Regions from separate parts of the Rhizobium sp. CB3060 genome, predicted to be linked through region 2. Evidence: riboswitches for the same ligand, from Rfam matches in the RefSeq annotation. Region 2 holds a riboswitch; the other holds the start of a gene.
What was found. Region 2 has a riboswitch for FMN ahead of ribB (3,4-dihydroxy-2-butanone-4-phosphate synthase). Riboswitches for the same ligand answer to the same signal wherever they lie in the genome.

Region 1 (16,107 bases), on a different replicon from region 2:
ACAATTGGTATTTTTTTGGCCTTAATTCTTCCAAGGGAACAGTTCGAACAGGCATCGGCAGAACCGGCAAGATAACAATAGCCGGAACGCCAAGCAGAAGGTGACGGACCTCTGCCGTTGTCAGGAGCCGCGTAGATCAAACAGGGTCTGCGCGACAGCATTCGTCATGAAATTCCCGTGTGTTGAGTTTCTGGTGTCCTTGTCCGGTCGTCCGGCGGGTCACGATTGATCGGGCCGATCAGGCACAGTGCCTTGCGCCCTTGTGCATTTGGGGCCGGCAATGTTGGCGGTCCTTGTGGAGCGTTGGCTGTTTCCTCGGATATGCCAACGGATTTTCAGATCGAGAACGGTGCCTTTTTCCGGGCGCTTAAACAGGAGAGGGAAATGAAAAACAATGTTCTGAAAGGCTTACTCCTCGCATCCAGCCTGCTGACCTCGGTCGGCTTCGCGCATGCGGCGGACGTGACGCTGACGGTTGAAAGCTGGCGCAACGACGACCTGCAGATTTGGCAGGAAAAGATCATCCCGGCATTCGAAGCCAAGAACCCTGGCATCAAGATCGTCTTCTCGCCGACGGCTCCGACCGAGTACAACGCATCGCTGAACGCCAAGCTTGAAGCTGGTTCCGCCGGCGACATCATCACTTGCCGTCCGTTCGACGCTTCGCTGGACCTCTTCAACAAGAAGCAGTTGTCCGACCTGACATCGCTGAAGGGTATGGATAACTTCTCGCCGGTCGCCAAGGCTGCCTGGACCACGGACGACGGCAAGTCGACCTTCTGCGTGCCGATGGCTTCGGTCATCCACGGCTTCATCTACAACAAGGATGCCTTCGACAAGCTCGGCCTCAAGGTTCCGGCGACTCGCGACGAATTCTTCGCAGTGCTGGACAAGCTCAAGGCCGACGGCACCTACATTCCGATGGCCATGGGCACAAAGGATCTGTGGGAAGCTGCAACCATGGGCTACCAGAACATCGGCCCGAACTACTGGAAGGGTGAAGACGGTCGCCTGGCTCTGATCTCTGGTAAGGAAAAACTGACGGATGCTCCGTGGGTCGATCCTTACAAGGAACTCGCCAAGTGGAAACCTTACCTCGGCGACGGCTTCGAAGCCCAGAGCTATTCTGACAGCCAGAACCTCTTTACGCTCGGCAAGGCTGCCATCTACCCGGCCGGTTCGTGGGAAATCGCGCTGTTCAACACGCAGGCTCAGTTCAAGATGGGTGCCTTCCCGCCGCCGGTCGCAAAGGCTGGCGACACGGCTTACATCTCCGACCATCCGGATATCGGCGTCGGTCTGAATGCCAAGAGCAAGCATGCGGAAGAGGCCAAGAAGTTCCTGAGCTGGGTCGCCTCGGACGAGTTCGCCAACATCTACGCCAACGCGCTGCCGGGCTTCTTCAGCCTGAACTCGCATCCGGTGAAGATGACCGATCCGCTCGCTCAGGAATTCGTTTCCTGGCGTGACAATCACAAGTCGACGGTTCGTTCGACGTACCAGATCCTGTCGCGCGGCACGCCGAACCTGGAAAACGAAACCTGGACGGAATCCGCCAACGTGATCAACGGCACGGACGCGCCGGACGCTGCTGCCAAGAAGCTGCAAGCCGGCCTCGACAAGTGGTACAAGCCGGCCAAGTAAGCCTGCTTTGACGTAAGTCGGGTGAGGGGCCTCGTGCTCCTCACCTTGTTCTACCGCCGGTGCATGCGGATAGAAGGACAGAGGTCATCGGTTGCTGCTTTCCCGCTTTTGATGGGTAAGTGCATGACGCGCCTTCATTATCTTGTATGCCGATATGAGCCGCCGGACCCGCGGCTGTCGCGACACCACATCGAGCCGCGCCCGATATTGTTTCTCCATGTTTGGCCGGAGAGCCGGAACAGCGGGCGAATTGAACGTTTGCGCTGCCGTCCCGATGCGTAGCCAATAAAAGCAGGCAGAAAGCCATGAGCAAAGCCAGTATATCAGCCGCTTTTGATGCGGTCCCGATCAAGCGCCAGAAGCGTTGGCATATCTTCGTTTTCCTTCTTCCGGCCTTCATCGTCTACACGGCGGTGATGATCCTGCCTCTGATCGAGACATTGCGGCTGTCGCTGTACAACGTCGTCGACAACCAATCGACCTTCGTGGGTCTCAACAATTTCAAAGTGTTGTTCGGGGATGATCGCTGGTCGCATGATTTCTGGAATGCGCTGCGCAACAATTTGATCTTCTTTGCCATCCACATGTGCGTGCAGAACCCGATCGGTGTCGCGCTCGCGGCGCTGCTGTCGCTGCCGAAGCTGCGGTTCGTCGCCTTCTATCGCACCGCCATGTTTCTGCCGACGCTGCTTTCCTTCGTCATCGTCGGTTTCATCTGGAAGCTCATTCTGTCGCCGCTCTGGGGTGTGGCGCCCGATTTGATGGGCATGGTCGGCCTTAAGTCGTTCTTTGCTCCCTGGCTCGGCAAGCCGGGCACGGCTCTCGTCACCGTCGCGCTGATCTCGGTCTGGCAATATGTCGGCATCCCGATGATGCTGATCTATGCCGCGCTACTGAACATCCCTGAAGAGGTGATCGAGGCGGCCGAGTGCGATGGCATCACCGGTTGGAGCCAGTTCTGGAAGATCAAGCTGCCACTGGTGCTGCCGGCGATCGGCATTATCTCGATCCTGACCTTCGTCGGCAATTTCAACGCTTTCGACCTTGTCTACACCGTGCAGGGCGCGCTGGCGGGGCCGGATGGTTCCACCGATATTCTTGGCACGTTGCTCTACCGCGTCTTCTTCGGCTTCCAGCTACAGCTCGGCGACCGCTCGATGGGCGCGACCATCGCGACGGTAATGTTCCTGATCATTCTCGCCGGCGTCTCATTCTATCTTTTCATCGTCCAGCGGCGCATCCGCCGCTACCAGTTCTGAGGAGAGGCGACGATGTCCAAGGCACGCACTTCCCTTGTCCGCTCCGGCCTCGTGCATCTGGCGTTGATCGCCTACACGTTGCTTGCCATCTTTCCGGTGTTTCTGACCATCATCAATTCCTTCAAGGACCGCGCCTCGATCTTCCGCGCGCCCCTGAGCATCCCAACGCCATCCAGCTTTAGTCTGATCGGTTATCAGACCGTTCTAAAGCAGGGGGATTTCCTGACCTATTTCGAGAACAGCTTCATCGTGACGATCGTCTCGATCGTCTTGACCCTGCTGTTCGGCGCCATGGCCGCCTTCGCGCTGTCGGAATACCGCTTCCGCGGCAATACCATCATGGGGCTTTATCTCGCGATCGGCATCATGATCCCGATCCGCCTCGGCACGGTCGCCATCCTGCAGGGTATGGTCGCAGCCGGCTTGGTCAATACGCTGACTTCACTGATCCTCGTCTACACGGCGCAGGGCCTGCCGCTCGCTATCTTCATCCTGTCCGAATTCATGCGAACCGTCTCGGATGACTTGAAGAATGCGGGCCGCATCGATGGGCTCAGCGAATATGCGATCTTCTTCCGCCTTGTGCTGCCGCTGGTTCGTCCGGCCATGGCGACGGTCGCCGTCTTCACCATGATCCCGATCTGGAATGACCTGTGGTTCCCGCTGATCCTGGCGCCGAGCGAGGCGACCAAGACGGTGACGCTGGGCTCGCAGATCTTCATCGGCCAATTCGTTACCAACTGGAACGCGGTCCTGGCGGCGCTGACGCTCGCCATCCTGCCCATCCTCATCCTCTACGTCCTCTTCTCACGCCAACTCATTCGCGGCATTACATCCGGAGCAGTCAAGTGAGCTCATCTCATAAGCCGATCCGCGTGTTGGTCGCCGGCCTTGGCAATATGGGCCGCAGCCATGCGCTTGCCTACCACAACAATCCCGGTTTCGAGATTGTTGGCCTCGTCAATCGCTCGAAGCCGAAGCTGGCTGATGAGCTGCAGGGTTACACGATCCATCCGGATTTCGAGACGGCGCTGAAGGCGTTGAAGCCCGATCTTTGCTCGATCAATACCTATTCCGACAGCCACGCGGATTATGCCGTCATGGCTTTCGAGGCGGGCTGCGACGTATTCGTGGAAAAGCCGCTGGCGACGACCGTTGAGGATGCGGAGCGCGTTGTGGCCGCAGCCGAGAAAGCCGGCCGCAAGTTGGTGATCGGCTATATCCTGCGTCACCATCCGTCCTGGATGCGATTGATTGCCGAGGCGCGCAAGCTCGGCGGTCCTTATGTCTTCCGCATGAACCTGAACCAACAGTCGAGCGGACCGACCTGGGAGACGCATAAGGCGCTGATGCGCACCACGTCGCCGATCGTCGACTGCGGCGTGCATTATGTCGACGTCATGTGCCAGATCACGGACGCCAAGCCGGTCGAGGTGCGCGGCATGGGTCTGCGCATGTCGGACGAGATCGCGCCGGATATGTACAATTACGGCCATCTGCAGGTGATCTACGAAGACGGTTCGGTCGGTTGGTACGAGGCCGGCTGGGGGCCGATGATTTCCGAAACGGCTTTCTTCGTGAAGGATGTGATGTCGCCGAATGGCGCGGTCTCGATCGTCATGGACCCCAACGCCAAGTCGGACGACATCGACACGCACACCAAGACCTCCGTCATCCGGCTGCATACGGCCGAGACCGGTCCGAACGGCAAGTTCATCCGTCCCGATCAGGATCTGCGCATGGACGGAGAGCCGGGTCACCAGGAGCTGTGCGATCGCGAACAGGCCTTCATGCTGAAGGCCATCCGCGAGGATATCGACCTTAGCCGCCATATGGCCGACGCTGTTCAATCGCTACGCATCTGCCTCGCCGCCGACGAGAGCGTGCGCACCGGCAAGCCCGTTTATTTGTAAGGGATAAGAGACTGTGGGATCGCTTCAACTGAAATCCATTCGCAAGGCCTATGGTACGCATGATGTGCTGAAGGGCATCGACCTCGAGGTGAAGGATGGCGAGTTCGTCATTTTCGTCGGCCCTTCCGGTTGCGGTAAGTCGACTCTTCTGCGCAGCATCGCCGGCCTGGAGGACGTAACCTCGGGCGCGGTTTTGATCAATGGCAAGGATGTGACGGTTACGCCGCCCGCCAAGCGCGGCATTTCCATGGTGTTCCAGTCCTATGCGCTCTATCCGCATCTGACGGTGAAAGATAATATGGGCCTCGGCCTGAAGCAGGCTGGCACCGCCAAGGATGAGATCGAAGGTCGTGTGGAGAAGGCGTCGAGCATGCTTTCTCTCGCCCCCTATCTCGCCCGTCGTCCCGCCGAACTCTCCGGCGGCCAACGTCAGCGCGTCGCCATTGGCCGCGCCATCGTGCGCGAACCGGAGCTTTTTCTATTCGACGAGCCGCTGTCGAACCTCGATGCGGCATTGCGCGTTCAGACCCGGCTTGAAATCGCCCGCCTGCATCGCAGCCTGAAGGCAACGATGATCTATGTCACCCACGATCAGGTCGAAGCCATGACGCTGGCCGACAAGATCGTCGTGATGAACGCCGGCGCGATCGAGCAGATCGGTTCGCCGATGGAGCTCTATAACCGGCCCGCGAACATCTTCGTCGCCGGCTTCATCGGTTCGCCGCAGATGAACTTCATTCCGGCGGAGAAGCTCGAGCAGAGCGGTGCCAAGACCATCGGCATCCGTCCGGAGCATATCACTTTGTCGCGCGACCACGGCACCTGGGCCGCCAAGGTCATCCATGTCGAACATCTCGGCGCCGATACGATCATCTATCTCGAATCCGAGCAAACCGGCCTTCTGACCGCGCGCCTCTTCGGCGAACACAAATACGAGCCGGACGAAACGGTCTATGCGACGCCGGAGACCAGACATATGCATCGCTTCGACGCAAACGATCAGGCCATTCGCGCTTAGGCGTCGGCATTTGGCATATTGAAGAGGGCTCTGCTTTGGCAGGGCCTTCTTTTTATTTGTCCAGCGATTGGCCCTAAAGTGATCCAGTCGTCCGGACGAATTCATGTGCCTGTCACAGAGGTGCGCTATCACTCGCTCAGTCAACACCAACAGCGAGCGCATCATGACAAATGCAGCAACCACTTATGCAACTTGGCATACCGAACCGAATGGTGACATTGCGATGGCGGAATCGCACAGCCCCTATTGGCGGCATTTCATCGAGAGCGTGCCAGAGCGGGATTTTTCGTCGAAAACGGTGCTGGATTTTGGCTGCAATCGCGGCGGCTTTCTGCGGCTGCTTCATGCGATGCGGCCGTTCCGTCGCGGCGTCGGCATCGACATTGCTTCGGAATCGGTTGCGGCGGCTGTGGCGGCCAAGGGCAACATGCCGCTGCAGTTTCAAGTCACCACCGATCTTTCGCCTTTTGCCGATAGCTTCGATGTCGCATTCAGCTATGAGGTCGTTTACCTGCTGCCGGAGTTGAAGCGGCATGCCGAGCAGATGTTCGAGGTCATGCGCAATGGCGGTGTCTATTACGCCGTCACCGGTTGCCACAACGAAATGCCGCTTTGGCCGAAGTGGCGCGAATTGATCGGCGGCAACAGCAATGCGCCGGTGCAGGATCGCTCTCCGCAGGACTATATCGATGCCTTCGCAGCCGCCGGCTTCGATGTTTCCGTTCGGCGTTTCGGCTATAGCGGCTTCGTCAGCGGATCGAAGGATCGCAAATATTATCCGAGCATTCTCGACGCGCTGAGCTATCCTGCTGAATACAAGCTCCTGTTCCGGCTCGAAAAGCGCATCTGATATGGAAACGATCGATCGCAAGAGCGGCAGTGCTCTCTGGCATCAGATCGGCGAAATCCTGGCGGCGGATATCGCCACCGGGACCTTTGCTCCGGGCGCCAAATTGCCGACCGAACCTGAACTCATGCAACGTTTCGGTGTTAGCCGTTTCACTGTCCGCCAGGCGCTCGGCCATTTGGAGCAGCGGGGATTGGTGCGCGCGGAGCAGGGGCGAGGGACCTTCGTTCACAGAGGGGCTCTCGACTATAGGCTCTCGAAGAAGACGCGGTTCTCCCAGAATTTGATCGAGCAAGGTTTCGAGCCTGGCGGCGAATTATTGATCCACGAGGTCGTCCCGGCATCCGAGCTTGTCGCGGCGCGGCTGAGGCTTGCGCTTGGCGCGCCGGTCATCCATCGCCGCGGTGTCATGACGGCGGATGGAGTGCCCGTCGAACTTGGCGACACCTACTATCCGGCTGACCGATTTCCGGATTTCGACAAGGCGAGGCTGCAATATCAGACCATTACCGCAGCACTCGCGAGCTACGGCGTCCACGACTATGTGCGCCTATCGACCGAGATTGAGGCGCGCATGCCGAATGCCGAGGAGGCGCGGTTGTTGCGGCAGCCGAAGTCAACACCGGTATTGGTCGTTCTCAAAGTGGATGTCGATAACGATGGTGCGCCCATTACCTATTCCGAGACTTTATGGTCGGCGGAGCGGGTGACCTTCAACGTCGATTTGGGATGAACGGCCTATCGATGGGACAGAATATTCACGATCTTGCCGAAGGGATCGCGGACGTAGAAACGCCGGACTCCCCAGGGTTCGTCGTTCAGATCGTAGACGATGTCGAGCTGCATCGACCGGGCGCGCTGATAGACCTGATCGACATCGTCGACCTCAATCGAAAGATCGGGCACGGTCGCGCCTGAGCCGCCTTCGCTGGCTATGCTGATCTGCGGCACAGTCTGCGCCTTCGAGGCAAAGGTGATGATCCAGCCGTGGTCCATAACGATATCCAAGCCGAGCAGGTCGCCATAGAAGGCGCGAGCGCTGGCGGGATCGGCCGCATGCAGATTGGGGACAATTCGCAGGACGGTCATGCGATGCTCCTTGCCGGAGGATTGGAGGCGGGCCTTTGCCGCCTCCACCATCTTAACTCAGACAGTCACCGATGGCAGCAGCTTGGCGCGTTCGCTGAGGATCTGCCGGCAGGCATTTGCCACTTCCTGACCCTTGATGACGAAATGCTGCTTGAAGAAATGAATATGCGCTTCCGTCTCCTGGAAATGATGCGGCGTCAGCACGGTCGAAAGAATCGGAACGCCGGTATCCAATTGCACGCGCATCATTGCATCGAGAACGGTGTCGGCAACGAAGTCGTGGCGATAGATGCCGCCGTCGACGACGAAAGCGGTCGCGATGATGGCGCTATAGCGGCCGTTGCGGGCGAGCGTCTGCGCATGCAACGGGATTTCCAGGGCGCCGGGTACATCGAAAATGTCGATGGGGGAGGCGCCTTCGGTCTTCTGCCATTCGGCGATGAAGGCATCGACGCACTGATCGACGATATCGGCATGCCAGCGTGCCCGGATCAACGCTATGCGGCCCGGCTGCGTAGAAATGGAAATGGTCATGAACTCTGCCTTTCAAGGGTTTAACTCAATATCCCTTGGGCGAACACGCAAGGCCGCAGAAGCCCCTTGCGCGAAGGAGCCGTCGACCCGGCTTGCTCTCTTCCATCCGGACTATACCGTCGGCTCCGGCCTCTCACCGGATCTGCTGACCCTTCCAGCGAACCGGAAGGCGCTCGCGGGCTCGGAGATCAGCCTCCATACCGCCGGTGGGGAATTGCACCCCGCCCTGAGAACGCCTGGACTATAATTGCGGTGCAACAGAAATCAAAGAAAAACGCCGGGCGATTTGCCCGGCGCGTGCGAAAAATCTGTCCAATTGCGCTGCTTATCAATCCTGGATGACCAGCAGATCGGAGGAGGCGAAGCGTAGCGTGACTTTCTCGCCGACGCTCGGAGGCATCATTCCGGGGCTGTTGAACATGTCGAAGGAAATGGTGTTGCCGCCGACATTCATGCGCGTGCGGATGACCGAACCCAGGAAGTGGGCCGAGGAGACTTCGCCGGTCAGAGCAGTGTCGCCCTTCGCCGATTCTGCCAGCGAGCCGGCTTCTGGGCGCAGCGCCAGCGATACGGTGTCGCCGGGCTTGTAGGCGGTGACCGACTGCTTCAGTGTCACACCCTGATCGCCGATCATGATGCGGTTGCTGTCCGGATCGACGACCTTGCCTTCGATGAGGTTCAGCGTGCCGACGAAGGAGGCGACGAAGCGGGTGGCCGGCGTGTTGTAGATTTCGAAGGGCGTGCCGATCTGGTCGGCGCGGCCGGCGTTCATGACGACGATGCGATCGGAGATCGACAGAGCTTCTTCCTGGTCATGCGTCACGAAAACGGTGGTGATGCCGAGCTGCTGCTGGATGGCGCGAATTTCTTCACGCAGCGATACGCGGATCTTGGCATCAAGCGCCGAGAGCGGTTCGTCGAGCAGGAGGACCTGCGGCTTCACGGCGATGGCGCGGGCGAGCGCCACGCGCTGCTGCTGGCCGCCGGACATTTGGAACGGATAACGACCGGCAAGATGATCAAGCTTGATCAGGCCGAGCATTTCCTTGACGCGCTTGTCGATGTCAGGCTTGGCAACGCCGGCGACCTTGAGGCCGAAGGCGACGTTGTCATGCACGGTCATGTTCGGAAACAGTGCGTAAGCCTGGAACACCATGCCGATGTTGCGCTGGTTCGGCTTCAGGGGACGCTGATCTTTGCCGTTGATCGTCAGCATGCCGGCGGTCGGCGTTTCGAAACCGGCGATCATGCGCAGAACGGTCGTCTTGCCGCAGCCGGACGGTCCGAGGAAGGAGACGAATTCTCCTTTCTCGATATGCATGGTGAAGTCATGAACGACCTTGGTTTCGCCGAAGGACTTCTTGATGTTGGTAAGTTCGAGAAAAGCCATGGTGTGAAGCCTCACGCCTTAATCGGAGCGGATCTGGAGAAACGGGAAACGAGCTGGAGAAGGCCCATGCTGAGCCAGGTCACAGCGAGTGCGATGATCGCCAGCGCCGAAGACTGATAGGCCTGATTGGCGCCGACGAGCTGCATATAGGGGCCGAAGGCCGGACGATTGAGCAGCGAAGCCATGGTGAATTCGCCCATGACGATCGCCAGCGTGATGAAGGCGCCAGACAGAACGCCGCTCATGACATTGGGAAAAATGCAGCGGAACATGATGGTGGTCCACTTCGCGCCGAGGCTTTCTGCGGCTTCCGTCAGGGTACCTACATCGATCGTGCGCATCGCCGTATCCACCGAACGATACATATAGGGGAGCGCCAAGACAATATAGGAGCAGACGAGCAGAAAGTTCGTCGATTGCTCGAAGCCCGTCAGCGGCAGGATCGACGATGAATTGTAGAGACGCAGGTAGCCGAAGACGATCACGATCGCAGGAATGACCAGCGGCATCAGCGTAATGAATTCGACGACCGGGCGTAACTGTGGCAAGCGAAGCCGCACCCAATAGGCCGTCGGGACAACGAGCAGCATGCCGACGACAATGGTCAGCGCGGCCATGAGCATGGAATAGCCGAACGCATAAAGGAAGTGCGCATCGGAAAAGACCGATGCATAGGCATCGAAACTATAGGCATCGCGGCGCATGCGCAGCGAGAATTCCAGCGTGCCGATAAGCGGAACGATGAAATAGAAGGCGCCGATGACGACCGCGATCCAGGCGAAGAATTTTTGCAGCTTCATTTCTGCCACCGTTCTGCGCGCATGCGCATGATGATGTAGATGACGTTGGAAATGCCGGTGATGACGATCATGCCGAGAGCCATCGCATAGCCGAGGTTGGCGTTGTGCAGCACGTCGCCGCGGATCTGGGCATAGAGCTGGATCGGTATGATGTTCAGCGAGCTGCCAGTCAGGGCGATTGCGGTCGCAATGGCGCCGAAGGCATTGGCGAACAGCAGCAGCGTCGTGCCAAGCAGGCTCGGCCACAGGATGGGGAGTGCCACCATCAGCCAATACTGCCCATTGGTCGCCCCAAGGATCGAGGCCGCCTCGCGCCATTCCTTCTTCATACCGTCCAGGGCTGGCGTGATGATCAGAACCATCAGCGGAATCTGGAAGTACATGTAGGTGATCGTCAGGCCGACGAAGCTGTAGAGATTGAAGCCTGCATGAAAAATGTCGAAGCCAAGCCAGTTTTTCAGCAGCAGCGTGACGAGGCCCAGGCGACCGATCGTGGCGATGAATGCAAAAGCCAGAGGCACACCGGCGAAATTTGAAGCGACGCCGGAAAAAGTCAGGAAGGCATGGCGCACCCAGGCCGGAAGTCCACCCATGACCAGGGCCCAGGCCAGATAAAAGCCGATTAGTGCGCCGCCGAGCGCCGAGGCGACAGACACTCTGATGCTGATCCAGTACGAGTCCAAGATGGATTTTGTGAAAAGATCGCCGATGTTCTTCAACGTTAGGCTGCCGTCGGGCGTCAGAAACGCACCTGCGACCAGATAGATCGTTGGGAGTATGAGAAACAGAAGCGCGAAGATCAGGAAGGGCGCAATGCCCAGCCAATCGACAACCACGCGCTTATTGATCATGGGGGCGGTACTGATCGTTGATGTCGTGACGATGCTCATGATTGGCCCATTCCGCGGCGTCAAAAAAGGAAAACCTCCCCGCCGAAGCGGGGAGGTCATATTAGCTGAAATTACTGTACGTTCGAACCGACGACAGAATCCCACTTGGTAGTGATGGCGGTCTTGCCGGCAGCCTGTTCATCGAGCGTCGGGAAAACGGCCTTTTCATAGGCTGCTGCCGGCGGCAGCTTGTCGAGAAGTTCCTGCGGAACCTTCTTGTTCTTCGCCAGGTCGTTGAAGCGGATCGGGTGGCAATAGCCCTTCAGCCAGCCGATCTGGCCTTCGTCGGAATAGAGGAATTCCATCCAGAGCTTGGCAGCGTTCGGGTGCGGAGCGAAAGCCGAGATCGCCTGAACGTAAACGCCAGCGACAACGCCCGAAGCCGGAACTGTAACGTCAACCGGCGGGTTGCCGTTCAGGCTGTCGCGCCATGCGAGGCCGTTGTAGTCCCAGGCGACGACGATCGGGGTTGCGCCCTGAGCGAGCGAAGCGGACTTGCCGATGACCGGAACGAAGTTGCCAGCCTTGTTCAGCTTTGCGAAGTAGTCGAGACCAGCAGCGCCGACCTTGGCGGCATCCTTTTCGCCGGCAGCCAGGCCAGCGGCGTAAACGGCCTGTACGGCCTGGTTGGAGGTGCGCGGGTCGCCAGCGAGCGATACGGTGTTGGCGTATTCCGGCTTCTGCAGGTCAGCCCAGTCCTTCGGCGGGTTCTTCACGACGTCTTTGTTGGTGACGAAGGAGAGAACGCCGTAGTAGTCGCCATACCAGAAGCCGTCGGCATCCTTGGCGCTGTCCGGAATCGAGTCCCAGGTGGAGACCTTGTAAGGCTGCAGCAGGCCGTCCTTCTTGGCGGTCGGGCCGAAGGAGAGACCAACGTCGATTACGTCGGGAGCCTGCGGGCCGGTGTTGCCCTTGTTGGCGCGGATTGCTTCAACTTCATCGCCCGACCCGGCGTCCGGGTTCAGTTCGTTGACATCGATGCTGTACTTCGCCTTGAAAGCAGCGATGAGGTCGCCATAACCGCACCAGTTGTGGGGCAGGGCGATGGTGGTCAGCGTGCCTTCCTTCTTGGCGGCAGCGATAAGGTCTGCGCTCGGTTCAGCAGCAGCAATGGCGGTCGTGGCGACGAGCATTGCAGTGGAGAGCGTCAGAAGACGATGAATTTTCGAGGTCACTGGTATTCCTCCTTTTGGGTTTTCAGTGTCTGGCGTTGCTGTTAATGACGTTGCATGAAGGTTGTGTGACGGATTTCAATGGGTTGCGCTTCCTGAACATCGGAGATTTACTTTTATTCGCTAACGATGACAGGCCTGTCTTGCTAGCCGATCCTTAGGTTGTAACTTTATACTTTCCTCCCTGCTAACCTAGCTTGCGGAACAGCCTTGTTTGTTCGAACAGGCCTTCAAGCGTTTTCATGCGCTCACTCGTCTCGTCCCAGGTCGAGCTTTGTATGGCTTCGATCAGCGCTTCGACGATGAAAAGGGTGACGACGGAGGAATCCCAGGCCGAAGGCGCTTCGATCTGCACGCGGAATGTGTGCTTTGCATATTTGACGGCAGGGGTCGCCCATTGGTCGGTGAAGACGATGATCTCGGCTCCGCAACGCCGGGCGGCGGCGGCGAGGCTGACTATTTCCTGCTCGTAACGTCTGATATCGAAGATCACCAGCAGATCGCCGGGATTCATGTTCAAAACATATTGCGGCCAGGAACTGGAGTTGGAGGAGAGCAAGGTCGTGTTCGGGCGGATGACCTGCATATGGGTAAAGAAATATTCGGCAAGCGCGCCGGTGATGCGTCCACCGACGAAATAAAGCCCGCGTTTGTGCTCTGACAGCAGCGCAGCGACGTTATCGAAGGTGGCTGCATCGATATCCGTCAGGGTCTGGCGGAGATTGCCCATAATGGCGTCAGCAAAGCGGTTAAGGATGTGCGTGCCGGGAGCATTGGACGCCCAGCGGTCGTGTTTGGTGAGCGGATTCGAGATGGTCGCCTCGACTTCCTGATGGAGGCGGGACTGAAAGTCCGGGTAACCCTTGAAGCCGAGTTTCTGCACCATGCGCGCCACTGTCGGCGTGGAAACCCGCGCATTTTCGGCAACTGTCGTAATGCTGCCCAACCCCGAAACCGGGTAGTTGTCGAGCAGGCTCTTGGCGAGCTGCTTTTCGGCGCGCGTCAGCGCGTCGAATTGGGCATTGATTACGTCCGAAACTGTTTTCGACGCATTGCTCACTCTATTTTTGCTCCCCGGGACGGTCTTATGCCGGTCTCCTGGAAGGAATATAACTACGCTGTCACATTTCGAGTCAATGTCACAAATGAAGAAATAATTTCAGTTTCCAGTTGACAGTCGCCGAAACCTGAAGAATTCTTTTCTTATAAAGATTTTATTAAGAGGGTAGGGCGCCTTTGATGCATGCCGCGCAAGGCATTCTGACGGAAGCGGATGGCGATTGCGTCGCGGTCGAACGGCCGGACGGAAAAAGCGCGGTTTTCATCATCTGCGAACATGCTTCACGCACGTTGCCCAAATATTTCGGCGATCTGGGCCTTTCGACCGAAGCGCTGTCCAGCCACATCGCCTGGGATCCGGGTGCGCTAGCGGTCGCCACGAAGATGTCCGGCAGCCTCGATGCTACGCTGGTTTATCAACGCTTCTCGCGGCTGATTTACGACTGCAACCGTCCGCCCGAAAGCGCGGGCGCGATGCCGGAGGTTAGCGAGATCTACACGATCCCCGGTAACCAGGACCTGCAAACCTCCGACCGGCAAGCGCGCACGAACGCTCTTTATATACCGTTCCATGACCGCATTCGCGCGCTCCTGAAAGAGAGGGCGGCGAGGGAACAAAACACCGTGATCGTCACGGTTCACAGCTTCACGCCTGTTTACAATGGCAGGCAGCGGGCGGTGGAGCTCGGCATTCTGCACGATGAAGACCGCTGGCTGGCGGATCGCATGCTCGATGCTGCTGCAGAGGCGCCGCTCTACCGCACCGAGCGCAACGAGCCTTACGGGCCAGAAGATGGCGTCACCCATACGCTTAAACTGCATGGGCTCGCCAACGGTTTGCATAACGTTATGATCGAGGTCCGCAACGACCTCATCCGAGATGACGTCGGCCAAGGGGTCGTGGCCGACTATCTAACAGGGCTTATCCAGAGCAGTCTGGAAGCCTGAGCATAGAAGAAAAGACCCCGGGGAGCAGTTCAACTGCGATCGGGCCGTATGGCAAAAAGCCAGCGGCGCAAGTGGCACAATGGTGGCCCGCAATTCCGTGGGCGACCGGGTTTTAGGGGGAATGACATACATGTCTGATTACACAGAGTTGGACAAGAAGCAGGACGTGCATATTCTGCACTCCATGGGCTATGCCCAGGAGTTGGAACGGCGCATGAGTTCGTTCTCGAACTTTGCCGTATCCTTTTCCATCATTTGCATTCTTTCGGGCGGCATCAATTCGCTCGCCCAGGCGACTTCTGGCGCAGGCGGTGCCGCGATCGGCATCGGCTGGCCGGTCGGATGCTTCATTTCGCTGGTCTTTGCCGTGGCGATGGCGCAGATCAGCTCCGCTTATCCGACTGCGGGCGGGCTCTATCACTGGGGCTCGATCCTCGGCAACCGTTTCACCGGCTGGCTGACTGCATGGTTTAACCTGCTCGGCCTCGTCACCGTTCTCGGCGCGATCAATGTCGGCACCTATTATTTCTTCATCGGTGCTTTCGGCGGCTATTTCGGCATGGTCGATACGACATTGGTCCGTATCGTGTTCCTGGTGGTCATCACCGGCCTTCAGGCGCTCGTGAACCATATGGGTATCGGGCTGACCGCGAAGCTCACCGACTTCTCCGGCTATCTGATCTTCGCAACCTCGATCGCACTTGCGGTCGTGTGCCTGATCGCCGCACCATCCTATGATTTCGCGCGGCTGTTCACCTTCACGAACTACTCGGGTGTGGCAACGATTGCCGCCGATGGTTCGGCAACCGGAGCACCGGTCTGGCCGCAGGTTTCCACCTTCTGGGTCTTTGCGCTCGGCCTCCTGCTGCCGATCTACACGATCACCGGCTACGACGCCTCGGCGCATACATCGGAGGAAACGGTCAAGGCAGCGCATTCCGTTCCGCGCGGCATGGTAGCCTCCGTGCTTTGGTCGGCCTTGTTCGGCTATATCATGCTGTGTGCATTCGTTCTGATGATCCCGAATATGGACGACGCCGCAAAGCAGGGCTGGAACGTGTTCTTCTGGGCGATGGATGCTCAAGTGAACCCCATCGTCAAGGATATCCTGTATCTCCTGATCTTCATCAGCCAGTGGCTGTGCGGCCTTGCAACGGTCACCTCTGTATCGCGCATGATCTTTGCGTTCTCGCGTGACGGCGGTCTTCCTGCATCGAAGGCACTTTCCAAGGTCAGCCCGACACACCGCACGCCGGTTTCCGCGATCTGGACCGGCTCGATTCTTTCGGTGCTGTTCGTCTGGGGTTCGTCGCTGGTGTCGATCGGCGATACACCGGTTTACACCATCGTCGTTTCGTGCACCGTCATCTTCCTCTTCTTCTCCTTCGCGATCCCGATCACGCTCGGTCTGTTTGCCTGGGGTACGTCGAAGTGGGACAAGATGGGCCCGTGGAACCTCGGTGAAGGGTTGTTCAAGCTTTTTGCCGTGCTGTCGATCATCGCGATGATCGTGATCTTTGTTCTCGGCATTCAGCCGCCGAATG
Region 2 (16,107 bases):
TTGATCGCTTCGCCCAAGGCCGGGCGCGGCGTGCGCGGCGGAAGTGTCGCCACCCATCCCGACACGCCCGCGCGCTTGGGAAGCTTCGATGCGACGAAGACGTTCTTTGCGGCCTGGGTCACGGTCAAATCGCTTCCCGTTCCATAAGCGCTTCGAGGGAGCGGCGGAGAGCGGGAAGCTTTTCCGGAGCAAGCGCGCGCAGCGGCTTACGCGGCACTCCCGCCCCGTAACCGGTCAGTTCGGCGGCCGCATAGACGGACTGCACGTAGTCTCCTTCCCAGATCAGCCCCATGGACGGCTCCAGAATCTTCCAGAGCTCACGGACCTCGTCCCACCTGCGCTTCGATGCTGCCTCGACGAGCGCGACCGAGGTTCGTGGAGCGAAGTTCGCACCACCCCAGATCAAACCGTCACATCCCGCATAAAGCGCATAGGGAACGAGAGGGTCGGCGCCGTTCATCACGAACCGGCCGGTACGAATGAGTGCCGCCTGCTTTCCAAGATCGCCGCTGCTGTCCTTGACGGCACAGAATCCGGGAATTTCGTTCAGCTTCTCCAGAAGTTCGGGCGTGATCGCAACACCGACCGCCTGCGGTACGTTGTAACCGATGACCGGCAGACCCGCCTTCGCAACCTCGCTGTAGAAATCAAGGATTCCCTGATCGTCCGTCGGTCCTTCGAAGAAAGGTGGAAGAATCATAACGCCTTCGGCGCCGGCATCGCGGGCGCGCACCGTGCGCTCGACCACGTCCTCCACCAGGAGAGCCGATGTCTGAGCGATCACCTTCGCCCGACCGTTGACGATGCGCGCACCGCGCCTGACGAGCTCCTCCGATTCCTCCTTGGAAAGATAGACATGCATCCCGGTGCCGGAGCTGAACAGGAAGCTCCTGACGCCGGCTGCAAGGTAGCGCTCGACATTGTGTTCGAGACGCCCGTAGTCGATGCGGCCGGCATCGTCGAAGGGAGTGGCGATGGCAAGGTTTAGGCCTGGAAATTGAAAGTTAGACATTCTTGTCATGTCCCCCGAGGTTAGGTGAAAGGTCGAGGCATTTGGCAGGCAACAAAGGGCTCTTCTTTACCCGGCTATGTTCCTGCTTGCTTGGAAGTTCGCTCATCGGCCTCTCCAGCGATGGTTTTGGTTTGTTCTTCGAGATGCCGTCCTAGAGGGTCGGCGTTTCCATACCCTCGGGGGCCGCATACATGGCCATGTTTCGACGAGAGAGTTCGATGTGCAGGCGCGCCAGCTCGGCCGAGGCATCGGCGTCGTGTCGTTCGATGGCCTCGATCATTTCGTCATGCTGCCGGGATGCAAGCTCCAGTTCTTCCTGCATGCGCGGCGTGTTCGGATGCTTGTAGAAGATCTTCCCGATACGGGCGTGGTCGATCTGCAGGCGCCGGAGACTGGGAACGAGATAGACGTTGTGCGCCATCTCGCCTATCTGTCGGTGGAACTGGTCGTTATAGAAGACGCGACCCTCGGCGTCGCAATTGTCGACCGCCTTCTGAAAGGTCCGCTGAATCTGCTTCAGAGCGTCGAGTTCTGCCCGAGTACGGTTCTCGGCCGCCAGTCTATTCGCGGTGATGTAGATCATCGGCGCCATCAGAAAGTAGTCCCGTAGCGACTGGTAGCTCATCGAGCTGACCCGAGCGGCTCGGTTCGCTTCCAGCTCGATGTAACCTTCGCCAGCCATCTGGCGCATCAGCTCCCGAACCGGCGGGCGGGATAGGCCGAACTCCTCGCTCAGCGCCACTTCGTCCAGAACTGAGCCAGGCGGCAATTCCATGGTGAGGATCCGTCTGCGCAGGGCAAGACTAAGGCTGGCCTTGCGGTCGGGGCTCGCGATGTCGGTCGTCATATCATCGTCGCTCATGTCATTATCCTTTTAGAAGACATTAAGTAGACATAAGATAGACGTCAAGTCTTTCATGGAAATTGCGGCGTCTTTCGCAGCGGTCTGTGCCGCCTGACACGCGAGATTTCAGGATTAGAAAGTGTGGACTTGGATCGCTGCCCACATCCGGCCGGGCAGTCGGCCGCGGCCCGCCAAAGCATCTTCGGGAACGGAAGGTGCTTTGGCAGCCGACGTCCATGGCCGCCCCATAATTGATGCCTTGGTGTGCGTAAGAAGGCGCGCCCCCACGCTTCAGACGGATCCTCTGGCAACCGAACGACAGAGGTAGCGATGCCGGCGTCACCTAAAGCGACTGATTTACCGCTCTATGACGAGATCACTCAGAGGCTTGGAGCAGCAGGGAAGAAACAGCCCCGCGTCGATCTCGCGCTGGCGGATACCACCATTGTGTTTCATATCCACGGAGCCCGACACCAGCTTCGACTTGCAGGTGCCGCAGACGCCGTTGGCGCAGGAGGAGGGAATCCTTATGCCGGCTTTCTTAGCGCAGCTCAGCACCGTCTGCTCGTCGGCTACCTCGATCTTGCGAGCCTGCTTCGAGAATTCGACCTGATATACCTTTCCAACCGGCACTTCCGGCGCGGCGATCTCGTTTTCGTCGATTACCGCGGCGTCGAAGCTCTCCTCGATATAGCCCGACGACGGTACTCCGAGACCCCCGGCGATCGTGCGGGCTGCGGCCATGAAGGGCGCCGGGCCGCAGCACATCACGGTCCGTTCGGCAATGTCCGGAACGGCAAGCTTCATGAATTCGGCGGAGATCCGGCCCGTCAGGCCGGACCAGGATGGCTCTCCGGTCACGACCTCAGGAAGGAAATGCAGCCTGACGTTCTTCATCCTTATGGCAAGGTTCGAAAGCTCTTCACGAAAGATGAGATCCCGTGGGGTGCGGGCCGCGTGCATGAAGACGATATCGGTGGGGCGGCATGTGTCGCCGAAATCCCGGAGGATGGACATGACCGGGGTGATGCCCGAGCCGCCGGATAGCAGCAGGAACTTCCTGGCTGTGCCGGGGCGGACGAAGTGCCCCAGCGGCCCTTGTGCCTTGACGGTGGTTCCGACGGCCATGTTGTCGTGAAGCCAGTTCGAAACCTTGCCGTTCGCAACCCGCTTCACTGTCACGGTGAAAGCGTTTGTCCGCTGCGGCGAGGACGAGATGCTGTAACAGCGGCTTTCGGTCTCCGCACCCATGGCAAAGTCGAAGAGAAAGTACTGACCCGCCTGGAAGGCGAAATGCTTTCCCTCGGGAGACGCGAACGTGAAACTTTTCACGTCATGCGTCTCCTGATGAACGTCCAGGCACACGAGTGTGTCATCGCGCTCGATATCCCAGAACTCCGCCCTCTGCGGAGCCAACGAAGTCTGCATCGCGTTAGTATCCATTTGCGCGCATCCGATCGATGTACCAGGTTGCGAATTTGTCGAGGGTGGTCTCCGAGAAGCGCGAGTAGGGGCCGGGAAGATAGGCCGGATCAAGAGCGCCTGCATGCGCCCTGCCTACGAGTTCGGAGTCCTGATCGGTCGTTGCGACCCAGACGTCGGTCAGCTTTTGCAGATCGTAGTCCACACCCTCGACGGCATCCTTGTGAACCAGCCATTTGGTGCGAACCAGCGTCTTTCCGGCCGAAAGCGGAATGACGATAGACACAACGGCGTGGTCGCCCATGAAGTGGTTCCAGCTATTGTGACCCCAAAGATGGGTGTCGCCGAGATCCTTTCGCGTCATGCTGCCGAGCAGCTTCGAGCACGCAGCCGTCGCGTCAGGCGTCTGGGATTCGCCGGCGCCGGCGATGATGAGGCGCTGGGTTCTGAAGTTGGTGGCGCAGTCCACGAGCTGTTCAACGGCGGCGGACGGAAAACCGTCTGCTTCCCAGCTTTTGGTGCGTTCGGCATAGAGCGCTTCGTGCTGCCTGGCCTCCTCCAGATCTTCCGGGCTCAGCGCCTCCGGATCGAAGCCGAAATCGAGATCGACGAACGACACGCACAGCTCCGGATGGTTGGCGGAGCAGTGATAGCACTCGCGATTGTTTTCCATCGTGAGCTTCCAGTTGCCGTTCTCAATGACGTCGGTCTGGTAGGCGACCTTCGCATTGCGGATATCGTATGGAGCCAAGCGCTCGGTCATAACCTGCTCGAGCCGGTCGATGTCTTCGGGAGGATTGTCGGAAAGGCAGGCGTAGATCAGTCCGCCGATCGACTTGAAGTTCACCGGTCGGAGGCTCTTGCAGCTCTTGTCGAAGTCGATGCCCATATGGGGCGCGTGCGCTAGCGTGCCGTCGAGCTCATAGGTCCATTGATGGTAGGGACAGACCAGCTTCGAAATGACCGTCGATCCTGCGTCCAGGATACGGGCGCCGCGATGGCGGCAGACGTTGTGGACGACGCGGATCTGGTTGTCGTCGTCACGCAGAATGATCAGGCTGCTGTTGCCGATGTCGACGACCGTAGCGTCGCCCGGTTCCGGAACGTCGCAGTCGAGGCCGATGCAGATCCAATGCTTCCTGAAAAAGACATCGAGGTCAGCCTCGAAGACATCGTCTCTAATGTAGAGTCCGGCGGGAAGCGAATGACCGTCGGCGCGGCTGTCGAGCAGCGAGGAAATCGACGAAGCGAATGTCTGTAGCATGAACTGACCTCATGAATTGGATGTCCAATTCTTCGCCCAACTGGCCGACCCTTCAACGGCATAAATTTGCTGCTTTCGCATAACTTATAGTAATGCCAAAAGTAGCCGGCGGAACGTCGCCGTGAGAGCTCACGATGCGGCTCTTGCAATTCATTGAGTGGCTTAAAGCGGAGGATGGCGGACCGGGGACGAGATGATCTCAGCGGTGCCCGAAATGCTTAGAGCTGACCTTCCGGCCTATTTGTAAGTAATCTTGTCGCTGGCTCTTGGACGATTGAAGAAATAGCGGTCGAAGCTATAGCCATCCGTGCCGGTAAAGGTTGCAAAAAAGGCCGAGACGGGGGTTGTAAATGTATATTTCACCCGCGTCAGCACGACCTGCACGCCGTCTTCCTGTATCTGCGATGGTATCGTGACTGAGCTTGCCACGCCGGAGCTGAGGGCGGATGTATTGAACGCGGCAGACCAGTTGACCGTCGCACTGCCAGTGCTGCTGATATCGTTCACCGAGACCGTGATCGTCAGCCCTGTGGTGTTATAAGGCTGCAGGATGAAGCTCGCGCCGGTAAGAAGCTTTGCGACGTCGGACTGTGTCCAGGTGCCCTGCTGCGAAATCATATCGCCCGTGGTGGAGGCGATCTCGTCTATTTTCCGGCTGACCGTGAGCGCATGGCCGAGATCGACGGCGCCAAACAGGAGAGCTGTCAGGAGCGGCAACAGGAGAGCGAATTCCACGCCCGAAGCACCCGACCGATCGCGCGCCAGATAACGAACGGAGAATTTGGTCAGCCGGCAAAAGGACAGGTTCCGTTTCGGGATCATGTTAGAAAGGCTCGTTGCGGAACAGAACGGAAGATCCGAGCAGATAGCGGCCATCGGAAAGCTCAGCGCTCGACAAGGTGAGAAAATTGACGACGGCGGTCCAGGGCAGAAACGCCTGGACGAGGATGTAATCGCTGCCCTTGCCGATATTATAAGTCTCGGTGACGGTGAGATTGCCGCTGCTGTCGATGGGATCGGTGCTAGCGACGGTCGATATGTCGGAAAGTACGTCGACCTTTACCAAAAGACTATCGGAGCATTCGAACGACAGGAGCATGTCGGCACAAATTTTTGCCTTGAAATCGGCCAATGTGAGGTTGGAGGATGCGACCTCGCCGGTACGGATCATTCGCGAGATCTTTTGCACCGAAGCGTCCAGTGCGGAGTTCACGAAAAACATCAGCGACACTTCGATGGTCGCAAATATGAACATAAACAGCGGTATGGCCAGGATCGCGAATTCGATCGCGGCGACGCCGTGGCGATCAGCGAGGAAGCGGCACAGGAGTGCAAACGGTTTCGCTCGCCTCATTGGGTCAGCCGCACGGATGAGAGATATTGCGTAAAGAGCGCTGACAAACCCGTCGTGATGTCCGTCGACGACGAGGCAGAAATGAACAGGCTCTTGGAAGATGCGCAGTCGGCAAGCGCATAGGGGATGTAGTCGCGTCTCGTGATGCTTGTCGATACGCCGCTATCCATGGTGCCGCCCCAGGTGCTCTTCCAGCTGGCGCTCGCCATGGTCGAACCGACGGTTGCGTTATAACCCCAGTCCGTGGTGATCGGCAGATATTCGGTATAGAGAACCGCCATGGTGGCGGACTGGTTCTTGACGTAGCCGCACCAATCCGGATTCAGCGGCGCTACCTTTTTCCAGTATAGCCCTGAAACAGCCTTGTTACCGCTCCATGTCACCCCGTTGATTACCCATTCGCGCTGCGACTGGACGCCGTCCGTCAGCAGGAGAACCAGTTTGAGTGGTTTTGCCGAAGAGGTGCCGTCCCCACCGGTACCGACCATCTTCTTCAGCGCCGTCAAGGAGACGTCAAAATAAGTATAGGTCGTCGACGTTGCGCTTGTGAGACCGTAGCTGTTGTCTGAAAGGCGTTTGCGCGCGGTCGTGGTATCGAGGGTCGGAGCCAGAACTTCCGTGGCCGTGTCACCCAAGCTGTATAGTCCGACTTTGATACGTTCATGATTGCTGTCGGACTCATCGATCATATCGAGCACTTCGCTGACGGCGTCTACGGCGACGTCGGCGCGCAACTTTATACTTTTCGCGGTGCTATATTCGTAGTTGTTGGCGTAAGATTTACCGCTGACCGTATGTGCATCGCCCGTGTGGCAGGCGAACTGGCATCCGATGCCGGAGTACATGGTCTGCTGTCCCGCAGTCGTTGCCGCCAGAAGCATCGAAGGGGATTTGTCGATGACGACGTACACGTTGAGATAGGACGTGGCCGGCCCTTTGACGGCACTTGCCACGCTGACGGGAACGGTAGTGATATTCGCGAGCTGCATCAAAGTCGTCGGAACGGTGCCGCTTGCCGTTGCCGTTATGCGATGGTTGCTCGTATCGATTTCGATGTCGCCAAGCGTATAGCTGCTTTCCACCTGCGCATGGAACCAGTCGGAAACCTTTTCCTTGAGAGCGTCGGTGTCTTCGGTGTCGATCTGTTTGACGGCGGCGATCAAGGCCGCGTCAAGATCGCTTTGCATGCTCTGCCTGACATTGTAGGCCCGGATATAGTCGAAACTCGCTCCGACAGCGAGGAGCATGGGCACCATGGCGAGGGCAGTGACGATGGCGACGTTGCCGCCTCTGTCCTTTCGCAGACGGCGAAGGATTTTAAAGAGCCGACTAAGTGAATATGAAAAATCCGAGCTCAAAAACCACCATCACTTATTTCATAAAAATAGTGATGACGATAACGTGTCGAAGAAGGTTAACCCTCTGTGCATTCTTACGTGTTCCGGAGGCAAGCGCCGCCGTCAATCGGATATTCCTTTCGCTTATTGTATAAGTCTGCGTATTCTGGATATTAGTATGATAATTCCGCGCGTCCTAAAGTGAGGTGCGGGAAGTGGTGAAACGGTCGTTTTGTGCCGCTTTTCTAGGAGCAGGATAGGGGTTCCGATCGCATGCCCTCCCTAGATGGTGTTCATCCGAAGGACCGCATTGTTGCGGTCCTTCGGCTTTTTGCTTCAAGCCCGCGCCGCGGTCCTTGCCGGCACGACGGCGTTGATCACCACCGCTACGGCGATGTTTGCCGCAAGAGCAAGCAGGCCGGTATAGATGGTGAACGGTTCTCCGCCGAGGCTGATCAGGTGCAGCGGCTTCCAGCCGGCATCCCAGACGAGGAAGGTGCCGCCGATGAAGCCGACGAACCAGCCAGCAAGCAGGCCCGGCGCACGGAACCAATTGGTGTAGAGGCCGAAGACCAGGGCAGGAAGCGTCTGCAGGATCCAGATGCCGCCCAGCAATTGCAGGTCGAGCGCAAACTGCGTCGGCAGGAAGATGATGACGAGCAGGGCACCCACCTTAACCACGAGCGAGGTCAGTTTGGCGACCTTGGCTTCGCCCGCGCTGCTTACCTCCGGATTGACATAGGCCTTCCAGAAATTGCGGGTGAAAAGGTTTGCCGCGCCAATGCTCATCACCGCCGCCGGAACCAGGGCGCCGATCGCAATCGCCGCGAAGGCAAAGCCGGAGAACCAGCCTGAAAACAGCGTCTTGAAAAGCGCCGGCACCACATCATTGGGGCTTTCGAGCTTCAGGCCAGCGGCGTGGCCCATATAGCCGAGCAGGGCAAGAAGACCCAGCAGCAGCGTATAGGCTGGCAGCAAGACGGCATTCTTGCGGATCGTCTTGCCGCTATTGGAGGCGAAGATGCCCGTCAAAGTATGCGGATACATGAAGGCCGCGAGCGCCGAGCCCAAGGCGAGCGTCGCATAGGCGACATACTGGTTGCCGCCGAGGAGTAGGTTGCCGGATCCCTTGGCCTGGAATGCGGCATCGGCTGCAGCGAATACGTTGGCATAGCCGCCGAGCTTTGAGGGAATGAGTGCCACAGCAGTGATCACCACGATGTAGATCATGATGTCCTTGACGAAGGCGATCAAAGCTGGAGCGCGCAGACCCGCCGAATAGGTGTAGAGCGCCAGCACAATGAAGGCGATCGCCAGCGGCAGTTCGCCATGCAGGCCGAGAGCCTTCAGAACGGTCGTCATGCCGACGAGCTGCAGCGCGATATAGGGCATGGTGGCGATGACGCCGGTCGCCGCCACGGCGAGTTCGAGTGGGCGCGAACCGTACTGGCCATGCACGACGTCACCGGCGGTCACGTAGCCGAAATCCCTTGCCCGCTTCCAGAGAACCGGCATCACCATGAAGACGAAGGGATAAACGACGATCGTATAGGGCAGAGCGAAGAAGCCATAAGCGCCGACCGTGTAGACAAGCGCCGGAACGGCAATCACCGTATAGGCCGTATAGAAATCGCCACCAACCAGGAACCAGGTGATCCAGGTGCCGAAGCTCCGGCCGCCGAGGCCCCATTCGTCGATATGGGCAAGCGTGGCTGGTTTGCGCCAGCGGGAGGCGACGAAGCCCAAGATTGTTACGAGCGCGAAAAAGAAGAGGAAGACGGCGAGCGCCGTGCTGTCGATCTCAGTCGTCATGGCGCGTGCTCCGATAGGCGATAAAGGTCAGCGCCGCGGTAATCGGCACCCAGAGAAGCTGGTACCAATAGAAGAAGGGAAAACCGAACAAGGCCGGCTCGCGCATGTTATAGAGGGATGGCCAGAGCAGGCCGATGTAGGGAATGACGAGCAGCCAAAGCGCTGCCTTGCTCCGTGATTTTTCCATGTCAGATACCTTCCGGGCGCCACACGTGGCGGCAAGTTGCGGTTGTCAGCGTGGAAGGCGAGCCTGTCAGTCGCCAGCCGAGGCCAGCTTGGCTCGTGCCGTTGCAACAGGTTCCCCGGTTGAACGGCAGCAGACGCAATGCATTTGAATTCCTCCCAACGGCTCGCCCTGAAGCCAGCCGCAGTAAAGTCCTATGGTGACGATTTTCGTCAGACAAGATGGCTACGGAGTGAAATGGTCGGGCCTACCCAGAAGTGGGTAGAACGTCGATTCATCGCGTTTTGACGCTGATGCCGTGATCGAGCGCATAGCGGATGAGGCCTGCGGTCGTTGCAATGTTGAGCTTCTTCTTGACGTTCTTGCGGTGCGTCTCGGCCGTGGCGGGCGTAATGCCAAGGGCCTCGGCCATCTCCTTGTTGCTCCTTCCGGAAACAATGAGGCCGAGGATGTCGCGCTCGCGCGGTGTCAGGGAATCCGTGTCGTTTCCGCTCTTCCGCTCCATCAGCACGTCAACAACACCGGACGAGAAATATGTTCCACCCTCAGCCACCGTCTCGATGGCCAAAACGATTTCGTCGGTCGAGACATCCTTGAGGATATAGCCGGCGGCACCGCGCATCACGGAGGAGGAGATGTATTCCCGGCTGTCATGCATGGAGAGCATGACGACGCGCGCCTCGGGCAATTCGTTTCGAAAGAGTTCGATGGCGTCGATCCCATTTAGCTTCGGCATGTTGATATCCATCAGCACGACCTCGGGCCGCGTGTCGCGGCCGATGTCCAGGCCGGACTGTGCCAGCCCTGCCGTTCCTACGACCTCTATATGATCGTAGGTTTCGAGCACGGCTTTCAGCCCATCGATCACCAGCGGGTGGTTGTCGATCAGCAGTACCTTGATCTTGGGACGCGCTGTCATGCGGCTTTGACCTGATCGCGGGGCTGCGTATTGGCTGATTTCGGCATCATCGCTGTCAATGTCGTGCCAGCGGCCGTGCTGTCGATCAGAAGCAGGCCGCGGAAATGCGCCATTCGCTCCTGCATGTTGCGCAGACCTAGACCGTGCCCGCCGACGGCTGCCGTTCTGGCGTCGCCGAAGCCCGTGCCGTTGTCGGAGATGGTCATGCGCGCCCGCCCACCGTCGCTCCAAAGTTTTACCGCGAGGCGGCTCGCACCGGAATGCCGCTCGACATTGTTGAATGCCTCCTGAGCAACGCGATAGAGAGCCGTGCTGGCCTCGGGTTTTAGCCGATCGACGAAACCGGTCGCTTCGATTTCGGTCGTGATCCCGCTCCGCTCCTCGAAGTTATGGCACAAAGCCTCGAGCGCTGCGGTGAGACCCATGTCGTCGAGCACACGCGGGCGCAGATCGTGGGACAGCCGCCGGATCTCCTTGATCGCGCCATTCAGCGCCTCCACGCCGCGCTCGATAGTGCGCGCCGCATCGTTGACGTCGGTCCTGACTTTGCGGCCGGCAAGATCCATGGCGTAGCGGACGCCGAGTAGATTTTGCGAAATGCCGTCATGCAGTTCTCGGGCAAGCCGGGCGCGTTCTTCCTCCTGCGTGTCGATCACCCGCTGGGTCAGTGCCTTGAGCCTGCCGTCGGCCATGCGCCGCTCGTGAAAAGTAAGCAGCATGCAGGTCGTGAAGACGACGATAACAGCGGGAACGGCAATCAGCGCCACGATCACAAAGGTGCTTTTGATACTGGCGCGCATGCTCGCATTTGCCGCCGCCGTCTGCGCGTAAACGTCGTCGAGATAGACGCCAGTTCCGACGACCCAGCGCCACTTGTCGAGCCCGACGACGAAGGACAGCTTGTCGGCCACCTGGCCGCTGGATGGCTTTTGCCACTTGTATTGGTGCAGGCCGCCGCCCGCCTTTGCAGTCGCGATCAGCTCGGCGATGACCTTGTCGCCGTTGGGATCAGTCAGATCGAGCCAATTGCGGCCATGCCGGAAGATTTGGCGCGGATGGACGATATTGTTGCCGTCATAGTCATAGACAAAGAAATATCCGTCCTTGCCGTAGTCGAGCGAAGTCAGGATCGCCGCTACCTTTTCCTTGGCCGCCTGATCGTCCGCGGCCGCATCTCCGTAGGTCGCCTGGATCGCCGAAAGGGCAAGATTGGTCAGGTTGAGGATTTCGGTTTCCTTGGCTTTCAGCATGTTCTGCTCGAATGTCGCGATATTGACTTGAGTAAGGTTCGCCGACTGCCAAGTGATGAAACTCGTGATCGCCAGAATCGCGACCACGAGCGGAATGATCGCCAGCGCAATGATCTGATGTCTTAGCGACAAGAGATGGTCCTCCGAAGGTTTCGCGGCCAATTGCGTCCGTGTCTCTCCCTTCACGGACCGCCGAAACATTTTTCACTAAAGCGGCAAGGGCAATGCGCGGTCAAGTGTGACGCCTGCCAAACGGGGGCGACATGTCACTCGATGAATGACCGAATAATAGCGAGCAGAGAGGCGAGCGGGTCGGCGCAGTGTTGCATTTCCGCAACGAATCTCGCTCCATTTCCTGCAATGTGAAATTGCATGCTTGCCGATTGACCGATCTCGTGTACCATACGCGCATCCGCAATCAAATCAGAGGAGGCGTGAAATGAAATCAATTGTCATGTTTAGACGCTTCTCTGGCGGAATGGCCGTGGTGGTGTCGATGCGCTGCGCTTCGAGCCCAAGCCGACATTGGCACCTGGCTTTCTAAGCCCTCGGATTCTCTGCCGTTTAGCATTTTCCCTGTTATCTTGACGTGACCGGCTACCGGACGAACGTTCGTATTTTCGCGTCCGTTATCCCCGCGTCTTTTGACCTTCGAAAGGACCTGGTTGCGTCGTTGCGCCGGGAAAGACACTATGCGCGAAGCACAATCTTTGGTTGCTGATACCCTTTCGGCAACGGTTAATGAACTCTGCCTGAAATTCGGCGCTCGGAAGACCGCGTTTGCGTTGTTTCTCGCCGTCTGGCGGCGCCATCAAGAGGCAAACCAAACCTCTCATCTGTCCAATCGCATGCGCCAGGATATCGGCCTTCCGGACGGTGAGGATGTGTCCAAACTTCCGGTTTGGAATTTCAAGGCTTGGTGATGGACCGGAGTGCACAAGCGAGCGCGAGGGGTGTCAAAGACTCCTCGCGCTCCAATCTCTGCAGCTCGGCGTGGATTTGGAACTGTGGGCAGGCGCCGGCCACCGGGCGCGCGCCTACTGTCAGGCTGCCGACATTTCCGGTGTCGCCAGATCGCGCTGATGCGCCAGATAAGCGATCAGATCTTCAATCGTCACCAGGAGCAGGCCGTGCCGCTCGGCAAACTTCTCAAGATCGGGAAGGCGAGCCATGGTGCCGTCATCATTGGCGACTTCGCAAATCACGCCAGATCCGGAGCGCCCCGCAAGCTTTGCGAGATCGACGGCTGCCTCGGTATGGCCGGGACGTCCAAGCACGCCAGCCGGGTGAGCGCGCAGTGGAAAAATGTGCCCTGGGCGGGCAAAGTCGTCTGGCCGCGTGCCCTTGGTAACGAGGGCACGAACCGTCGCGGCGCGATCGGCTGCAGAAATCCCTGTCGTCGTTTCGGGAATATAGTCGACGGACACCGTGAAGGCGGTCTTCAGAACCTCGGTATTGCGTGGAACCATCAGGGGAATGTCGAGCTCATCCAGCCTTTCACCTTCCACGGCCACACAGATCAGACCGCGCGCATGATTCATCATGAAGGTAATTGCCGCAGGCGTCACAGCATCGGACGCAATCACAAGGTCGCCCTCGTTTTCTCTATCCTGGTCATCAACAACAACAACGATCTCGCCGCGTGAAATCGCCGCGATTGCGTCTTCGATTTTGGAAATTGCCATGCACTTTGCCTTTCAAGGGTTAGCCGCTTTTGCGGCATCCAAGACCTCTTTCGAAGTCACTGTTTATCCCTTGGGCGAACAAGCCTGCGGACACACCACAACACTGGTGGTGCTCGCACGGTTGCTCTCTTCCATCCGGACTTTAACCGTCGGCCCCGGCCTCTCACCGGGTCTGCTGACCCTCCGCAATTTGCGGAAGCGCTCGCGGGCTCCGAGTTTCCTCGATACCGCCGGTGGGGAGTTTCACCCCGCCCTGAGAACGCTGATAAGATAGGCGATCGATATGGCCTCCCGCAAGAGGGCAGTTTTCCTCTCACTGTCTTTTCTGCGACACAACCGGTGAACAGATTGTTTTCTCATGCCTGACGGAACTCAGGACATGATGAGACCGCCGTCGACATTGATCGTCTGACCTGTGATGTAGGCCGCATCATCGCTCGCGAGGAAGGTGACGAGACCGGCGACGTCTTCGCCGGAACCGGCGCGCTTCATCGGAATGCCTGCGACCCACTCCTTCATCAACTCGCCCGGACCGTAGTTGCCAAGGAGCTTACCCCAGGCCTGATCATTATAGGCCCACATGTCCGTCTCGATGATGCCCGGGCAGAACGCATTGACGGTTATATTTTCGGTGGCGACTTCCTTTGCGAGGCTCTGAGTGATCCCGACCACTCCCATCTTCGAGGCGGCATAGTGCGGCGTATAAATGAAGCCGTCTCGTGCCTGTCCCGATGCGGTATTGATGATGCGTCCGCCGCGGCCGTGTTTGCGCATGCGCAGGATCGCTTCCTGTGCGCACAGGAAAACACCCTTGGTGTTGACTGCCATGACCTTGTCCCACTCGCCTTCGGTCATGTCTTCAATCCGCGCGATTGTAATGACGCCGGCATTCTGGATCGAGACATCGACAGTATCGAAGGCATCTTCCGCAGCATCGTAAAGGGCCTTCACGCTTGCCTTATCCGTGACGTCGCCGACGAAGGAGATCGCTTTGCCGCCATTCTTCTTGATCTCTTCAGCGACGGAGTGCACCGACTCCTCATTGGCGGAAACGACGAGATTTGCGCCCTCTTTCGCAAAGCGCCGTGCGATGGCGGCACCAATACCCCGGCTGGCTCCAGTGATGACGACGGTCTTGTTTTCGAAGCGGTTCATTCGGATTTCTCCCGGTCCACCGCCGTGCTTCCTGGCAAACGGCGCTTAGCAAAATAAATCTTCAAGGCCGTCCCGTCGGCGGTCCAACAACCATCGGCCTGGCCTTCAAGGAACAGCGCGAAGTATCGCTGAAAAATCCGCTGCCTTCAGCGAGGCTCCCCCGATAAGCGCGCCGTCGACACCGGCAATGGCAAATAGCGAGGCCGCGTTCGATGGCTTCACGGAACCACCGTAAAGGAGCCGTATCTCATTGCCGTCAGCGCCAAATCGCTTGATCAGGGCTCCGTGCAGGGCGGCGTGAACTTCGGCGATCTCGGCCTCCGTCGGAACGCGGCCGGTTCCAATCGCCCATACCGGCTCGTAGGCGATAACGGTGTTGGCAGCGCAAGCACTGTCCGGAACGGACGCCGAAAGCTGGCTTTCGACGACCGCAAGCGTCATGCCGCTGGTCCTCTCATCGCCCGTTTCGCCGACGCAGACGATGGCCGTCAGTCCGGCGCGGTAAGCCGCCGCCGCTTTTGCGGCGACGAGAGCGCTGGTCTCACCATGGTTTGCCCGACGCTCCGAATGGCCGAGGATCACACGGGTTGCTCCGAGATCGGCCAGCATGTTCGCGGAAACATCGCCCGTGTGGGCGCCCGACGGCGAGGCGTTACAATCCTGCCCGCCGATCCGCAATTTTGAGCCGCGCGCTATCGACGCGGCGCGGTCGATAAGGGTGGCGGGTGGGCAAATGATGGCTTCGGCCTTGGCGTCATCGGCGGCGGCCGCGATGGCGACAATCTCGTTTAGGTCCGAGAGCAGCCCGTTCATTTTCCAGTTTCCGGCGATCAACTTGTGCGGCATCGTCATCACCAGCAGCAGAAACCGCCATCGACCAGCAGGTCGACACCCGTGACAAAGCTTGCCGCGTTGGAAAGCAGAAATACGGCGGGACCAACCATCTCATCGACCGTCGCCATGCGCTGCATCGGTGTCTGCTCTTCAAACAGCTTCGTCTGGTGGACCATCTCCGGCCGGGTGTTCATCGGTGTCGCCGTATAGCCGGGGGAGATCGTATTGACGCGAATTCCGCGGCCGACCCATTCCATTGCCAGGGACTTCGACATGTGGATGACGCCGGCCTTGGACGCGTTGTAATGGCATTGGTTCAGGCCGCGATTGACGATGACGCCCGACATGGACGCGATGTTCACGATCGATCCCTTGCCCCTCTTCAGCATCGAGCGCGCTTCGGCCTGGCAGGACAGAAAAACCCCCTTGAGGTTGATGTCCATCAGCGTCTGATATTGCTCTTCTTCCATCTCCTCGGCAGGGTTGGCATTCGCGATGCCTGCGGCATTGAGGGCGAGGGAGAGGGGACCAAGTTCGACATCCGCCCGTTCCACCGCTTCGGCAAGCGCTGCCTTGTTGGTCACATCGGCGGCAATCTGGATCGAATGGCGTCCAGCCTTGCGAACGAATTCGGCGGTCTGCGACAGGCCATCGTCGTTGCGGCGGTCAAGCAATGCGACATCTGCGCCGCATTGAGCCAGACCGATCGCGATGCGCTGGCCGATACCGCTACCGGCGCCGGTCACAAAGGCAACCTGGCCGGAGAGGTCGAAAAGCTTGGGAGCATTCAGAGTGATGTCGGGCATCGCTCTTCCTTTCTTGATGTCATTTTAGATTGTAGCCAATTCCATGACGGAGACGTCGTTCGCCTGGTCGCGCTCCAGAATTCCCGCTTGTTTGCCTTGCGCAAGGACAAGGATGCGGTTTGATACACCGAGAACCTCTTCCAGATCAGAGCTGACCACGATGACGGCCACGCCCCTGTTCGCGAGGCCGACAATGATGTCGTAGATGCCGGCGCGAGCCCCGACATCG

Region 1: another riboswitch for FMN. It lies ahead of N2601_RS09755 (6,7-dimethyl-8-ribityllumazine synthase); the one in region 2 lies ahead of ribB (3,4-dihydroxy-2-butanone-4-phosphate synthase).

Annotation. Positions count from the first base shown of each region.
Region 1 is NZ_CP104158.1:2,005,330-2,021,436, reverse strand. It holds gene N2601_RS09800 (hypothetical protein) at 1-161, opposite strand, end outside; gene N2601_RS09795 (ABC transporter substrate-binding protein) at 385-1,644, shown strand; gene N2601_RS09790 (carbohydrate ABC transporter permease) at 1,950-2,903, shown strand; gene N2601_RS09785 (carbohydrate ABC transporter permease) at 2,916-3,755, shown strand; gene N2601_RS09780 (Gfo/Idh/MocA family protein) at 3,803-4,816, shown strand; gene N2601_RS09775 (ABC transporter ATP-binding protein) at 4,830-5,834, shown strand; gene N2601_RS09770 (class I SAM-dependent methyltransferase) at 5,998-6,684, shown strand; gene phnF (phosphonate metabolism transcriptional regulator PhnF) at 6,686-7,414, shown strand; gene N2601_RS09760 (VOC family protein) at 7,420-7,770, opposite strand; gene N2601_RS09755 (6,7-dimethyl-8-ribityllumazine synthase) at 7,828-8,304, opposite strand; FMN riboswitch at 8,395-8,542, opposite strand; gene N2601_RS09750 (ABC transporter ATP-binding protein) at 8,633-9,694, opposite strand; gene N2601_RS09745 (ABC transporter permease) at 9,706-10,494, opposite strand; gene N2601_RS09740 (ABC transporter permease) at 10,491-11,384, opposite strand; gene N2601_RS09735 (ABC transporter substrate-binding protein) at 11,456-12,559, opposite strand; gene N2601_RS09730 (MurR/RpiR family transcriptional regulator) at 12,744-13,616, opposite strand; gene N2601_RS09725 (N-formylglutamate amidohydrolase) at 13,796-14,563, shown strand; gene N2601_RS09720 (amino acid permease) at 14,694-16,107, shown strand, end outside.
Region 2 is NZ_CP104159.1:409,090-425,196, forward strand. It holds gene N2601_RS21365 (NAD(P)/FAD-dependent oxidoreductase) at 1-122, opposite strand, end outside; gene N2601_RS21370 (dihydrodipicolinate synthase family protein) at 125-1,012, opposite strand; gene N2601_RS21375 (GntR family transcriptional regulator) at 1,164-1,859, opposite strand; gene N2601_RS21380 (hybrid-cluster NAD(P)-dependent oxidoreductase) at 2,214-3,299, opposite strand; gene N2601_RS21385 (aromatic ring-hydroxylating oxygenase subunit alpha) at 3,289-4,542, opposite strand; gene N2601_RS21390 (TadE/TadG family type IV pilus assembly protein) at 4,780-5,364, opposite strand; gene N2601_RS21395 (TadE/TadG family type IV pilus assembly protein) at 5,366-5,896, opposite strand; gene N2601_RS21400 (TadE/TadG family type IV pilus assembly protein) at 5,893-7,254, opposite strand; gene mctP (monocarboxylate uptake permease MctP) at 7,570-9,045, opposite strand; gene N2601_RS21410 (DUF3311 domain-containing protein) at 9,035-9,232, opposite strand; gene N2601_RS21415 (response regulator transcription factor) at 9,504-10,148, opposite strand; gene N2601_RS21420 (cache domain-containing protein) at 10,145-11,530, opposite strand; gene N2601_RS21425 (DUF1127 domain-containing protein) at 12,091-12,321, shown strand; gene ribB (3,4-dihydroxy-2-butanone-4-phosphate synthase) at 12,442-13,083, opposite strand; FMN riboswitch at 13,203-13,348, opposite strand; gene N2601_RS21435 (glucose 1-dehydrogenase) at 13,456-14,238, opposite strand; gene tpiA (triose-phosphate isomerase) at 14,344-15,084, opposite strand; gene N2601_RS21445 (SDR family oxidoreductase) at 15,090-15,878, opposite strand; gene N2601_RS21450 (sugar ABC transporter ATP-binding protein) at 15,903-16,107, opposite strand, start outside.